Linked DNA regions of Prochlorococcus marinus str. GP2. The protein of the gene in region 1 interacts with the protein of each later gene in a pairwise test. Links are inferred from orthologs where the notes say so. Each region holds a gene or a part of one and is shown in the gene's direction. Other genes may lie near its edges.

The links.
Region 2: the proteins of EU91_RS01410 (region 1) and EU91_RS03010 interact in binary tests that used the Escherichia coli proteins (3 or more experiments, as listed by UniProt). The link is inferred for Prochlorococcus marinus str. GP2 from one-to-one orthologs.

The regions. Positions count from the first base shown.
Region 1 is NZ_JNAH01000008.1:181,459-187,742, forward strand. The notes cover bases 449-3,337. They hold EU91_RS01410 (FtsW/RodA/SpoVE family cell cycle protein), read left to right. Parts: upstream 449-1,221; coding sequence 1,222-2,454; downstream 2,455-3,337. Other genes in these bases: EU91_RS01415 (ATP synthase), read right to left, coding at 469-945; EU91_RS01405 (cytochrome c biogenesis CcdA family protein), read left to right, coding at 2,537-3,193; EU91_RS01400 (cytochrome c biogenesis protein ResB), read left to right, coding at 3,194-3,337. In the rest of the region: atpB (F0F1 ATP synthase subunit A), read right to left, coding at 1-424; more of EU91_RS01400, read left to right, coding at 3,338-4,480; queF (preQ(1) synthase), read right to left, coding at 4,477-4,887; EU91_RS01390 (hypothetical protein), read left to right, coding at 5,066-5,311; EU91_RS01385 (P-II family nitrogen regulator), read left to right, coding at 5,336-5,674; EU91_RS01380 (TlyA family RNA methyltransferase), read right to left, coding at 5,676-6,284.
Region 2 is NZ_JNAH01000006.1:17,887-27,080, forward strand. Bases 5,224-8,212 are described here. They hold EU91_RS03010 (peptidoglycan D,D-transpeptidase FtsI family protein), read left to right. Parts: upstream 5,224-5,836; coding sequence 5,837-7,588; downstream 7,589-8,212. Other genes in these bases: EU91_RS03020 (CPBP family intramembrane glutamic endopeptidase), read left to right, coding at 5,224-5,324; EU91_RS03015 (hypothetical protein), read left to right, coding at 5,409-5,837; tal (transaldolase), read left to right, coding at 7,678-8,212. In the rest of the region: EU91_RS03055 (proline--tRNA ligase), read right to left, coding at 1-6; EU91_RS03050 (hypothetical protein), read left to right, coding at 180-530; EU91_RS03045 (hypothetical protein), read left to right, coding at 627-881; EU91_RS03040 (inorganic diphosphatase), read left to right, coding at 871-1,425; EU91_RS03035 (Spx/MgsR family RNA polymerase-binding regulatory protein), read left to right, coding at 1,422-1,778; lepB (signal peptidase I), read left to right, coding at 1,808-2,467; EU91_RS03025 (histidine phosphatase family protein), read right to left, coding at 2,518-3,846; more of EU91_RS03020, read left to right, coding at 3,963-5,223; more of tal, read left to right, coding at 8,213-8,679. UniProt on the Escherichia coli protein: Essential cell division protein that catalyzes cross-linking of the peptidoglycan cell wall at the division septum. Required for localization of FtsN.

The DNA.
Region 1 (6,284 bases):
AAGAAAGTGAAACCAATAAAGCCAAGGCTATTGTTGTATTTATATCTGCAGTAGGTGCTCCCAACTCGCCACTTGGTAACTTAATCAATCTCCAAGGAATTAAAGCTCCTCCCCAATTACTAACAAATACAAATAAAAATAAAGTTCCTATAAATGGCATCCAATCTCTGTAAACTTTTTCACCTATTTGAGTCCTAGCAAGATCTCTTATGTAATCCCAGAGAAACTCAAGCAAGTTTTGAAGGCCTTTAGGATCATTTTCCATTTTTTTAGTTCCTAAAGAAATAAAAACTAGTAACGCTCCTAATAAAATCCAAGATGTCAAAAATACCTGCCCATGAAGTCTGATATTTCCAATTTTCCAATAAAGATGTTGACCAACTTCTAATGCTGCAAAATTTGTTAGCAAGGAATTAAAGAACATTTGATTTGAATGAAAGATTAGTAATTTTTTGGGTAAAAACTTACTTAGGAACGTGAAAAATAAAGAATGAGTGAAGGTTTATAAATAAAAAACCCTATCATTGCAGGAAAAATATCTAAAGATCCTAGCTTGCTAGCAAAAATAAAGAGGCAAACTGGAACTAATAGTTGCAATTTTGATACACCTGATGATTCTTTACCTAGTTTTCCTACACTTTTAGCAAGCAAACGTAAGTAAAAAATACCGGCAATTGCACCTATAAAAATACTAAAACCAAAAGTAAATCCGATAAAAATTCCAGTTATTGATGCTAATAGAATAGAAACAATAAAAGTAATTCCAAAAATTGTTAATTGCAATTTTGTGTATTCATCGTTTTGAGAAAGCAAATTATCTATTTGATTGGCAATGCCAGATTTACTTTCTTTAATGATCGAATTATCCAAGGATTGAGGAAATTGAACATTCTTATTCGAAGGATGCTCAAGTTTTTTTCTATTTGAGTCCACGAATGTGAACATAGTTTAGAACACCCCTCTTAATGGATTGAAGTAAGTATATAAACTCACGGAATCTATCACGTAGAGGTACCTTTTAGCTAGTTTTTTTCTATAAAAAATTAATTCTTAAGATTTATTATGAATACATAGACCATTTTTTAATTTATTCGATAAAAAAATAGATTTTATGAAAATTAATCTTTTTAATTGATTTACACTTCAAAACGTTGATAAAAGACTTGGCAAAATCTTAATTAAACGTCTCAATAGGACAGATAGACGTATACGGCTAAACAATTGGAAATAAGTCAAGAAAAAATAAAATATAAAAGAATTTCTAGAAAAAAAACCCTATTTTTTGATGACAAAGAGAATCGAAGCAATTTTTTTGAATCTATATTTCCCTTACCTTGGACGATATGGCCTTATGAAGCAAAGATCCTCCTTGTGCTCATTGGACTTTGGTCAATATTAGGAATATGCATTCTGGGTTCATCAAGTTGGTGGGTAGCAAGCAGGGAAATGGGAAATTGGGCTTACTTCTTAAAAAAACAAATTATTTGGACAATTCCAGGAATTAGCTTATTTTATTACGTTCTAAATACGAACATTAAAAATCTTTTAAAGTTCTCAAGAATTATTTTTTATATTTTGTTCTTTTTGATTTTCCTTACAAATATTACAGGAATTACAGTTAATGGATCTTCGAGATGGCTAGTGCTAGGCAATTTACGTATGCAGCCATCTGAATTAATTAAACCTTTTCTAATTTTAGAAGCCTCTAACCTTTTCGCTCATTGGAATCTGATAAAGAGTGAAAAAAAATTAATTTCAATAATCTCTTTTGGTTTATTAATTTTATTAATACTAAAACAGCCTAATTTAAGTACTGCATCACTAACTGGAATTCTTTTTTGGGTAATGGGTTTATGTGGAGGTGTAAAGCTAAGTTCTCTTACCTCATTTGCTTCAATAGGATTAATTACTGGATGTATTAGCATCCTTAATAACGAATATCAAAAACTGAGAGTTACTTCCTTTATTAATCCTTGGAAAGATGAACAGGGAAGTGGATTTCAATTAGTACAGAGTTTATTAGCTATTGGTTCAGGTGGTCTATTTGGCCAAGGGTTTGGGCTGTCGGTACAAAAATTACAGTACCTGCCTTTTATGTACACAGATTTTATTTTTGCCATCTTTGCGGAAGAATTTGGTTTGTTGGGGTGTACTTTATTTTTAGGATTTTTAGTAGTTTTCTCATATATAACTCTTAGAATTAGTTTTAAGTGCAGGAATAACTATACAAAATTAGTTGCCATAGGATGTGGTGTATTGTTGGTAGGTCAATCAATTATGCACATTGCTGTAGCGACAGGTTCAATGCCTACTACAGGCTTACCACTGCCTTTTATTAGTTATGGTGGCAATTCATTAATCGCATCTTTCTTTATTGCAGGGATGTTACTGAGATGTTCATTAGAATCAACAGGATTCATTGGTATGATTAGTACACGAAAGACTCTTAATTAGTTAGAATTTAAGAGATTTATTTCAAACTATCGAAACATTTAATTTAGTTATTTCAGAATTATCTCAAAAAGGTAATCTGCTTATGCAGAATGGTCTTAATAATCCTGGCCCATCTACTATATTTTTGGTTTTCAGCGCAGGACTTTTAACGAGTCTTGGACCATGTTCATTATCATTACTTCCAGTTACAATTGCTTATATAGGAGGAACAGAGAAAAATAAATTTAAACTTGTAAGTTTTTCAGGGGGAGTTGTTTTTTCACTTGTTGCACTTGGGGCTGTTAGTGGATTATTAGGTAAAATATATGGTCAAATTCCATCCTATTACACTTCTATTGTTGCCTTGATAGCAATAATCATGGGTTTAAATTTACTAGGAATTATAAAGTTCCAGTTCCCAAATGTACCTGATTTAAAAATAATTGAGGATAAAATACCATCATTTATTGCGCCATTTGCGATAGGGACTACTTTTGGACTAGCATCTTCGCCTTGCATTACTCCAGTTTTAGCAACTCTTCTGGCATGGGTATCGCAAGCAAAAAACCCAACGATCTCTATCATTTTTTTATTTTTCTTCGGAATAGGCCAGGTAACTCCATTAATCGTTGCAGGTTCAACCACAGAAAACTTAAAAAAATTTTTAGAGATTAGAAAATTTAGTCAATTAATACCTACTATTAGCGGGATATTTTTAGTTTCCCTAGGATTATTAAATTTATTTTCAAATTGGTTTTAAATGACTATTGTTAAAAATTTAATTTTCAAAATAGCAAGTTTAAGATTTGCAATATCACTCATAATCTTCATAGCCATCTCAAGTGGCATAGGAACTTTTATTCCTCAAGGCAGCAATAAAAATTTTTACATTGATATTTTCGATGATGCTCCTATTTTTGGATTTTTAAATGGAGAAAAAGTTTTAAAACTTCAATTGGATCATATATATACAAGTTTTTGGTTTTTATTTGCATTAATTCTTCTTTGCATTTCTCTGGCAGCTTGTAGTTTCAGGAGGCAAATCCCTTCCTTAAAAGCTTCATTAAAATGGATTGAATATAACAGCGAAAAAAAATTCAGCAAACTGCAATTAACTTCGAGTCATCAAATCAATGAAAATCAAGACCACATATCAAAAGCTGATTTATTACTTAAAAAAAGAGGATGGGAAACATACAAATTTAAGAGTCATATTTCTGCAAGAAGGGGTTTAATTGGCAAAATCGGTCCTTTAGTTGTTCACGTTGGATTAATAGTCTTACTTATAGGTTCAGCATATGGAAGTTTTACAAGTCAATCAAAAGAACAATATTTGTTGCCTGGAGAAAGCTTGGATCTTATCAATGAAAGCACAAACTCAAAAGCCAATGTGAAATTAGTTGATTTTTCTATAGAACGAGAAAGTGATGGTTTACCCAAGCAATTTATTTCAAAACTCGATTTTTCTTCCGAAGATTTAAAATTAAATGAAATAAAAACTGCTAAAGTTAATCACCCAATAAGGTTTAAAGGATTAACTATTTATCAAGCTGATTGGGCAATATCGAATGTTGTTTTAGAAATTGATAATATCCTTTATCAATTACAGTTAAAAGAGATTCCTGAAATCGGAAATCAGGTTTGGGGAGTTTTGGTTGAATTAGGATCAGAGACAAGAAAAAATTTCCTTTTAACAATAGATAATGAAAATGGTCCACTTAAAATTTCCAATACAGAAAATTTTTCCGGGAAAAATCTCTATATTAATGACAATCCTTTAGAAGTTAATTCTTCAAAAGTATCTCTGAAAAAAATAATCCCAAGCAGTGGATTAATAATTAAAAATGATCCGTCTATACCGTTTATTTACTTTTCTTTTATCTTAATAATTTTTGGAACAATAATAAGTCTTATACCAACAAACCAATTATGGATTCTTGTCAATAAGGAATCACAAAAGCTTTTCATTGGAGGTCTTAGCAATAAAAATCTAGTTGGTTTTAAAAGAGAATTTTTTAAATTATCAGAAGAAATAAAAAATTTTTAATTTTTTTTCTGTCCGCTAAAAATATCTAACTGCATAGAAACATTTCCTCTAGGATTAAACTCAGCATTTAAATGTATCCAGTGAGGCGAGCCCGCATGCACTAAATCATCCATAATTCTATTAACAACTTCCTCATGTGATATCTTTATATCTCTAAAGTTATTTATATAAAGCTTTAATGACTTCAACTCATAGACTTTCAAATTAGGTTGATAAATAATATTTAGCTTTGCAAAATCTGGATAACCAGAAAATGGGCACTTACATGTAAATTCTGGTAACTGGATAGAAATTTCATAAATTCTTTTCTTATTTGGATTCTCGAAACAAATTATTTTTGATTCTTCAATAATTCTTTCACCATAAAGTGGTCTTTGCGTCGAATCATCTAATTTAGCTGTACTCATTTTTAGTAGAACTTATTTACTAAAACTATATAAAAAGATCGAAATCTGCAAAAATCTCAACAAGCTTAAGTATTACAATTGAATAAGTCAAAAGCTGTTAAATCTTATTTTTGTATCAACAGCAACATTCACGGTGTCGGTTGAAAGGGTTATATGTGTTTAGTTTAATGAAAAATTAATGGACATTTGTTTGATAACTATCGATAACCACCAAAATAAATCTCTTCAACCAAAAACAGCAATTGGAATGTTATGGCTTCAAACACACTTTGAGAATGATAAGTGGGAAGCCTTGTCAAATAGTACAGTAATAATTTCTGAAGAAAATTCCCAATTATTAATTGAAGACGCCACTAATGCAGGCCTAAATATTAAATGTCTTTCTGATATTTCAATGTTGGATGTTTTCCCAAAAAACAATTAAAATAGGAATATTCAATCTTTAATTATGAAGAAAATTGAAGCAATCATACGTCCATTTAAGTTGGAGGATGTAAAAATTGCATTAGTAAACTCTGGTATTGTTGGAATGACAGTTAGTGAAGTCAGAGGTTTTGGAAGGCAAAAAGGACAAGTTGAAAGATATAGAGGTTCCGAATTTACTGTTGAATTCCTTCAAAAACTCAAAGTAGAAGTCGTTGTAGAAGATGAAAAAGTTAATTCAGTCATAGATGCGATTGCTGAAGCAGCAAAAACAGGTGAGATCGGTGACGGGAAAATTTTCATCACATCAATTGATTCCGTTGTGAGAATTAGAACTGGTGACAAAGATGAAGAAGCTCTTTAATTCAAAGAGTTTCTTTTACTAAATTTTGTATATATTCACTATTAATACCTCTATTTGATTGACTTCCTAAGGTCATCCAAGCTAGATATTCATGATTTCCAGCAGGACCTACTAGTGGAGAAGCTATCAAATTCTTTATATTCCATTCGAAATTCTTAGCACTATTAATAACAGACTCTATAGCCTCAGTATGGAATTTAGGATTGCGAACCACGCCTCCTTTACTGACTTTATCTTTTCCCACCTCAAATTGGGGTTTAATTAAAAATATTCCCTCAATACAATCACCCTCTAATAAATTACCAATAGATTTAAAAACTAACTTTAATGAAATAAAAGACAAATCAGCAACCACAAAATTTGGTAATCCATTACTTCTAGATAAAAGATCATTAGGTTTTAAATTTCGAATATTAGTTCGTTCAAAAAGTATGACTTTTGGGTTATTTCTAATCTTCCATGCAGTCTGTCCATAACCAACATCAATCCCATAAACTAACTTTGCACCTTGTTGCAATAAACAATCAGTAAATCCCCCAGTAGAGATTCCTGCGTCAATACATATTTTATCTTTTACTTTAATTTCAAATCTTTTAAATGCCTCCAATAA
Region 2 (9,194 bases), on another replicon or contig:
GCGCATACAAAAAAATCCTTAATAATATTTAATTTTATCAATTCAGATGAAAAAATAATTTAAAGTGTCTTGAGTCCCTCAACGCAGCTAGTCTAAAAATATTGTTTCTGCTAACTTCTTCAGTAATGAAGTTCAGACTCTTTTAAAAGTTCATTACTACTAAAACATTTCTTAAGTTTATGGAAAGTATAGATTCTAATATTTCTAGCGATGAGGAATTGGTAGGTATCGATGAAGTTCAAAAATTCCTTAACAGATCAAGAGCTTCTGTCTATAGGTATACAAATACAGATTTAAGAAATCTAAACCCTAGCTTTAATCCAAGAAAATTAAATCCCGAATTTAGAACTGATCAAAAAGATCCTTTAAAATTTCATCCTAATGAAGTAGCAAGATTCGCAAAAGATATTCTAAGAATTAAAGAAGTTACTGTAGAGGTTTTTAATACACCATCCTCCGCTGCTCAAAATATAATGGCGCAAATATTAGACGAACTAAAATCTATTAGGTCTTTACTAGAAAAAGAGTAATTTTAATTTTACTAATCAATGTTTTGATTTATTGACATTTTAAATGTAGGATAATGATGTTTAATTATCTCCTCAATCTTTACCAATTTAGAGTTCTTGAGTTACACGAAATCAAAGCAGTTTATTCAAAGTAAATCAAGCGAAGAATCTTTCCATGGTTCTGCTCAAAGTGATTTTGAAAGAGATGATGATGACCCCTTAAGTATAAGGAGTTTATCTATAACATCTTTAGGTATTATTTTTGCACTTTTGACAATTCTTTTACCTTCAATAAGCATTTTAATTGGAAGACCTTTACCTCAAGGAAAAGAGATAATTCATAATTACGGTTTTAAAAAAGATGGACCTTAGTTCAATACCTCCATCTCCAATGAAGGGAATAGTAAATATTGTTGTTGAAATACCGGCAGGTAGTAGGAATAAATATGAATATTGCTCTGATGCAGGAATAATGGCCTTAGATAGAGTATTGCATTCTTCAGTGAGGTACCCTTTTGATTATGGCTTTATTCCAAATACTCTCGCTGATGATGGAGCTCCTCTTGATGCAATGGTGATAATGGATGAGCCTACTTTTGCTGGTTGTTTAATAAAAGCTAGACCTATTGGAGTTTTGGATATGCATGATTGTGGTGCATATGATGGGAAAATTTTATGTGTGCCTATGGCTAATCCTAGACAGGCTAACATAGTGAGTATTAATCAAATTGCTCCTAATCAGCTTGAGGATGTAGCTGAATTTTTTAGGACAAGTAAAGGACTTGATGGAAGAACAGTTAAAATTGATGGTTGGAGGGATTTTGATGTGGTTGAAAATTTATTGAAAAGTTGTATACCCCTAAAAAAGAAAAACTTTAAAGTACTTAAGAAATCAAGAAGTGGTCAATTAAATTGAAAAAAATAATTTTTTATAGTTATTTAAAATGCTCCACTTGTAGAAAAGCTGCAAAGTGGCTTAAAAGCAAAGATTTCGAATTCCAATTAATTGATATTGTAAAAGAACCACCACTTGTTAATTATTTAAATCTAGCTTTAGAACAATACTCTGATGATAAGAAAAGGATTTTTAATACAAGAGGTAAAGCTTTTAAAACTCTCAATCTTGATATTTATGACTTATCAAGGGAAGAAATTATTCAACTTCTTTTAGGTGATGGCAAATTAATAAAAAGACCATTTTTGATTTACGAAGGGAAAAAAGTAATATTAGGTTTTAACGAAATTGAATATGCTAAACAAATTATATAAGGTTAAAAAATCAAAAATTTATTAATTTTATGCATGCTTCTATTAAAAGTTTTTTAAAAGAATGGGGTCTGCTAATTCTATTAACTTTTTTTGTTTCTTCTTGTAGATCTTTTCTCGCAGAACCACGCTATATCCCTTCTGGTTCAATGCTTCCAGAATTACAAATAAATGATAGGTTAATTATTGAAAAATTTTCGCTAAGAAACTCTTTACCTAAAAGAGGTGATATTGTTGTTTTTAATTCACCTTACTCCTTTGACGAAAAATTAATTTCATTAAGATCAAAGCCTCTACCACAAAAAAGATATTGTTTTTTTATGAGTTTCCCTCCAATATCTTTTATTCCTGGTTTGAGGGATCAAGCTTGCGATGCATATATTAAAAGAGTGGTGGCACTTCCAGGAGAAATTGTGAGTGTAAACACGAAGGGAGAATTAATAATAAATAATAAATTAATTTCTGAACCTTATGTCTCTTATAAGTGCTCTTCATCACTTTTTAATGAATGTGGTAAATTTGAAAATATAAAAGTTCCTGAAGATCATTTTTTAGTTTTAGGTGATAATAGGTCAAATAGCTGGGATGGTAGATATTGGCCTGGAAGTAAATTTCTTCATAAAAAGGAGATAATTGGTAAAGCATATTTCAGATTCTGGCCTCTTAGTCAAGTTGGCTTTTTCAATAAATAACCCCATTTTCCTGGATCTGACTTCAATAAAATTTTAAAAAAAGTTTTAATTCAAAGTGCTCCTGAAGCAGTTGAATCAATTATTCCTCCTAGGTGGGTTGTAATATTTAGAGCGCTAATCACAGGGGGCTTATTGGGATCATTAAAAAGGTCAATTATCGTTATGCCACCATTACCTTGTTTAATCATCCATATATTTGAATAATTAATGCCCAGGATGTTGCAAATTAGAGTTTTGTTGACTGCATCATGAGCAACTAGAAGACTTAGATCATTATCTTTTTGAGATGCACAAATTTTGTTAAAAGCATCTACGGATCTTTCTGATACATCTTTTATAGATTCACCTTCTGGCATTATTACTTCTTCAGGTTTATCATGCCATTTTTTTAGCAAAGCAGGCCACTGTTCTCTTATTTCTACTTCCAGTTTACCCTCCCATAATCCGTGACTGATTTCTACAAGTGAATCTATTCTTTCTATTTTTAAATTTTGGCTATTTTGAAGGATGATTTGTGCAGTCTCATAAGGCCTATGCATTGAACTTGAAAATGCCTTATTGAAAGAAATATTTTTCAAATATTCAAAAGTCTTTCTAGCTTGATCTTTTCCTTTCTCATTTAAAGGAATATCAATTTGGCCTTGAAATCTACCTTCTTTGTTCCAGTTGGTTTCACCATGCCTTATTAGAAATATTCTTGAATCTCCAATTTTATTGGGAATATTTTTATTAAGATGGGAAGTTTGATTTAAGCATTCAATTTGAGTCTTAAAAGAGTTATCTTTCCTTGAAATATTAAGTATCGAGAAAGAAGCATTTTCTAATCTTATTTTTCTAAAACCTTGCTTAGGCTTTCCCAATAATAAGAGTATTAAACATCTAAGAATTGCATTATGTCCAACAACTAAAATATTTACATCATCTTTGTCTAGATAAATTTTTAAAATATCTTCTACAAAATTTGTTGCTTGAAAAAATAACTCTTGAATTGGCTTGTAAGTTTTATTGTCATTTCTTTTTAAGATAAGATTTTCTGGATCATTTTTCCATATAGAGTAAATTTCTGGAAAATTCTTTTTTATTTCATCAATTTTCAGACCAGACCATTCACTAAGATCCACCTCTAGCAAATTATCGTCGAATACAATATTTTGTTCTTTATTGAAGTTCTTTTTAATTGTTTTTGCAGTCTCTGCCGCTCTCACAAGTGGGGAGGAATAGATTTTATCGAATTTTATTTTTGATAATGCTTTGCCTGCTTTTCGGGCTTGTTCGTATCCTTCATCAGTTAATAATGAATCATCTGTTCTTCCTTGAATTAATCCTTTTGCATTGAAACTACTTAGTCCATGCCTTACTAAAACTAATCTTATAGCCATTATATAAATTTGAAAATTAAGATAATTTAATCATCTCATGGCGTGATTAAAATAGATACATAAGTATAAGAAAATTCAATGATAACTAACTATAATTTTCAAGAATATAATAAGGTATGATCTTTAAAAATATTTCTAAGTCAAAACTCGCTTTAGCTTTTATTTCCATCGTCATAACTTTTTTTGTATGGCAACAAGGCTTACGAGATAGTTTAAATAGACCATCTGTCTCATTTGATATTAGTCAAAAAGAGCAAGAAATTGCCGAATTATCTGTCCAATCAATACCTGTAAATCTTAAAAAATTTTTTATTATTAATGATCCTGTTGTTCAACTAAATAAATCACTTTCTGATGTCTCATTTGAAGAATTAACGGAAAGAAATAAATTAATTCGAATAATTACTTCAGAATCAAATGATCCCATAATCTATAAAAATATATCCAAAGATTTTGAAAATAAAAACTTTAAATTTCTTATTGATGAGATAGAAAAAAAATCTAATAATAATTCATATAAAGCAAATTCTGAAAAATTTGATTTATTTAAAGGGGATAGATTTTTATATCACCTTTTAAGCAAGAAATTTGATTTTGACGATAGTGTATTAATAACAAAATCATTTTCAAGGAAAATGTTTTTTAAAATATTAGCAATAAGACTAATACCACTTTTAACAATACTTATTGGCTCTATTCTGGCTTTAAAAATATTATGGAGAACCATATCGTTGAAAAAATTTGGTTGGAAAGAAATTAAGTCCTTAGATTTAGAATTAATAGATATGATTTTATTAATTTCAGGTGGATTTGTTGTTTTGGGAGAAGTGGTATCACCTTTGTTTTCTATCAGTTTGGTTGAACTTTTTTCTAAAAATATCTCTAATGAATTGTCTCAATCTTTAAAAATTTTCTTTGGATATCTTTTTATGGCTATTCCTCCATTATGGATAGTTTATTATCAAATTAAATCTTTGAATGGTGAATTTAATTTTAAAGAGGATTATTTACAGTTCAATTTCTTGCCAATAAAATATGCAATTATTCAGGGAATTAAAGGATGGTTAACAATAATTCCTTTTGTTTTATTAACCTCTCTTATTATGAATAGTCTGATCGATAATCAGAATGGTAGTAACCCATTGCTAGAAATTGTTCTTAATAATAATAATTACTTATCATTTTTTCTTTTATTTGTAACAACAACTTTAGTAGCTCCTCTATTTGAAGAGATTATATTTCGCGGTATTTTACTACCAACTCTTTCAAGAGATTTTGGAGTAATTTCGGGCATCATAGTTTCAGCTTTTATCTTTGCATTAGCCCATTTAAGTTTGGGAGAAATGCCACCATTGTTTATTCTAGGGATTGGATTAGCAATTACAAGAATTGCTTCTGGGAGTTTGTTTTCCTCAGTGATTATGCATTCTTTATGGAATGGATTGACTTTCTTAAATTTGTTCTTATTGAGGACATAAAGAATTTAATTTTTACTTGCGAATCAAATAAAAAGGTGTTTATTTAATTAATAACACTTCTTTTATTAAAATAATAAATCATAGATGAAACCTTATAGGAATCAACTTAATTTAGAAAAAAAGGTTTCTTATGAAAGTAAAAAAAACTCTGAAAAAATATCCATAATTAATATCAAATTTATACATCAAATTTTCGACACAATTAATATCTCTTTTTTGGTATTAATTTTCACATTATTTTTCTTGTCTTTTAATAGTCAAAGAAAATGGTCAAATACATATAGAAACTTATCTAAAACAAGAGCTATCAATAATAATCTGATTGATTTTATTTCTAAAATTGAGGAATTTTATATTAGTGAACTTGAATCTATTAAAACTTATAGAAAAACTAAACCTGAAGATTTAATTTATCTAGATAAACTTCCAGAAAAAAAAGAAAGTTTATTTAAGAAAAATTTAAGTATTTTCATTGAAGGTGTTATTGATAGCAAATATCAAAGGGGATATTGATGAAAAAATACAAAAAAATTGTTCATCTACTACCCCTTGATCAAAGAAGATTTAAATTTCTCTATATTTCTAGTTTACTATTAATATTATGCTTGTTTGGTAGGTTAGTTAAATTGCAAGTATTTAACTCCTCTGATTTGCAAAGGAAAGCTAGATTAATACATTCTTCTAAAACTAACGCCTTAAAAAAAAGGAGAGCGATTGTTGATAGAAATAGTAGACTAATTGCTTACGATAAACCGCTCTATAAATTATGGGCCCATCCAAAATATTTTAATTTTCCTGGTGATTCAATTAACAGAGTTCGTAGTATTGAAGAAGTTACAGAAAAATTGTCACCTATCTTGGATATAAATGGTGAAATACTCTTGAGTAAATTTAATAATAAAATAAGTGGTATCAAGCTTTTGGATGAAATTTCTGAAGAAAAGGCAGAAAAGATTAAAAACCTTCAAATAAGCGGACTTGATTTGTTTAAATATTCGCAGAGATATTATCCACAAGGGGAGATTTACTCTAATCTTGTCGGTTTTGTTAATGATGAAAATATAGCTTCAGCAGGTTTAGAACTTCATTTGGATAATCAAATTAAAGTTTTCAATAAAAGTAATTTTCTCAAAATAGGAGGAGATGGAACACCTCTACCAGATAATTCATCCCCAGGTGATTTTATTTCTGATTACAAAAAATTAGGCCTAACTATAGATTCAAAATTACAGAAAGCGTCATTCAATGCATTATCAAAGCAAGTAAGCAAATGGAAAGCAAAGAAGGGATTTGCCATAGTTATGGACGTTAATAATGGTCAGATTCTCTCCTTGGTTTCAGTCCCTTCGTACGATCCAAATAAATTTTGGCAGTATGATTCTGAACTTTTTAGGGGTTGGTATTCTCAAGATTTATTTGAGCCTGGTTCAACTTTTAAGCCTATAAATCTTGCCTTAGCGCTAGAAGAAAAAGTAATCCAAAAAGATGGATTAGTTGAAGATAGTGGAAAGATTAATGTTGGAGGATGGACACTTTCGAATTGGGATAAAAAAGGTAATGGATATATTGACTATCCAAAAGTATTGCAGGTTTCAAGTAATGTTGGGATGGTAAAAATAATGCAAAATTTAGACCCCACAATTTATTGGGATTGGCTAAAAAATTTAGGTATAAATAAAAATTTAGAGACTGACTTATTTGAATCAACTGCTGGTCAATTAAAGAAAAAAGATTTATTTGTAAATCAATCAATTGAGCCTGCTGTAACTTCTTTTGGTAAAGGGTTCTCAATCTCGCCACTTAAATTGGTTCAACTTCATGCAGCTCTAGCAAATGGGGGTTATGAAGTTACTCCTCATGTAACCTCAAGCTTCAAAGATACAATTTATAAATATCCAAAAAAACAATTTTTTTCACAAGAGGTTTCACAAACTGTTCTTGAATGGATGGAGAGTGTAGTTGATAAAGGTAGTGGATCTGGAGTGAAAATCGAGGGTTACAGGATAGCTGGGAAAACGGGCACTTCTCAAAAAGCTTTAAATGGCTCTTATACAAGTAAAAAAGTTTGTAGTTTTGTCGCGACCTTACCAGTTAATGATCCCAAATATGCAGTACTTGTAGTCGTTGATGAGCCATCTAAGTCATATGCATATGGTTCAACTGTTGCGGTACCTGTTGCGAAAGAAATTATAGAGAGTCTGATAGTAATTGAAAAAATACCTCCTAATACTGAAAATTATGGAATGATTGTTAAAAAACCCTAAAATTTTCCAATTTTTATAAATATTTGGTTCATTATTTGATGATTTCATCAAGAATAAAAGCTAGCTTATATATATACGATTATCTAGATATGAAATCAATTTTAGAACAATTATCTTCAATGACCGTTGTTGTTGCTGATACTGGAGATTTAGATTCGATAAAAAAATTTCAACCAAGGGACGCTACCACAAATCCATCACTAATACTTGCTGCTGCTAAGAACCCTGATTATGTGAAATTAATTGATAAAGCTTTAGAAAGTTCAGAAAATGAATTGCACAAAGGATTCTCTGAAATTGAATTAATTAAAGAAACTGTTGACCAAGTTTCAGTATTTTTTGGAAAAGAAATATTGAAAATTATTTCAGGGCGCGTATCTACAGAAGTTGATGCAAGATTGAGCTTTGATACTGAAGCTACCGTACAAAAAGCTAGAAAATTGATCAATCTTTACAAAAATTTTGGAATTGAAAAGGAAAGAATTTTGATTAAGATTGCCGCAACTTGGGAAGGAATTAAGGCAGCTGAAATTTTGGAAAAAGAGGGTATTAAGTGCAACTTAACTTTACTTTTTAACTTCTGCCAAGCGGTAACTTGCGCCAATGCAAAGATAACTCTAATTTCTCCTTTCGTTGGCCGCATACTGGATTGGCATAAAGCAAAAACTGGTAAAACTAGTTTTGTTGGTGCTGAAGACCCTGGTGTTATTTCGGTTACACAAATTTACAAGTACTTTAAAGAAAAGGGATTTAAGACAGAAGTAATGGGAGCGAGTTTTAGAAATCTTGATGAAATAAAAGAATTAGCAGGTTGCGATCTTTTAACAATCGCTCCAAAATTTCTTGAGGAACTGAAAAAAGAAAAAGGAGAGTTAATTAGAAAATTAGATATAAGTACTCAAATAAACAATTCTGTTGACTACAAATTTGAAGAAAAAGATTTCAGATTAAGTATGTTAGGAGATCAAATGGCGAGTGAGAAGCTTAGTGAAGGCATCACTGGATTCAGTAAGGCTATAGAAGAATTGGAAGAGCTGCTACTTAAGAGATATTCAGAAATTAAAAATCATAACTTGATTTCTGCTAACTAAATTTAAGTTTGAATTGAAAAAGAATCAAGACCCACTTTTTGTTAAAAGTCTTCTGATAACTCTTTTTGCAATATCTTCATAACTCATTTCTCCTGATAATATTTGAGCAATACGTTTAGGTGCTGTTTTTCTTTTAATACCTAATTGGTATCCAGTTCTGGGAAATCTATAAAATACCTGGGCTATTCTTCTCCCCCAAGCCATTGATCTACCCCAAATATTGTTGATTTTTTTCGTATAAAAATTTAAATCATCAACTTTTCCTGATAGACACTGATCTATGTATCCTGCAGCATAAAAACTGCTAATTAAAGAAGGTCTAATTCCTTCAGCTAAAAATGGATCACATAGAGATGCTGCATCACCAACAGCTAAAACTTTGTCACCATTAATTGAGTGGAAGCCATTCCATATTCTAAGTTTCTTACTAATTGGTGTATTAGAAAAATCATCAAAACCAAAGCTTCTTATCACTTTTTTATTTATAGCCTGATTTTCTAAGAGACCATTATTTA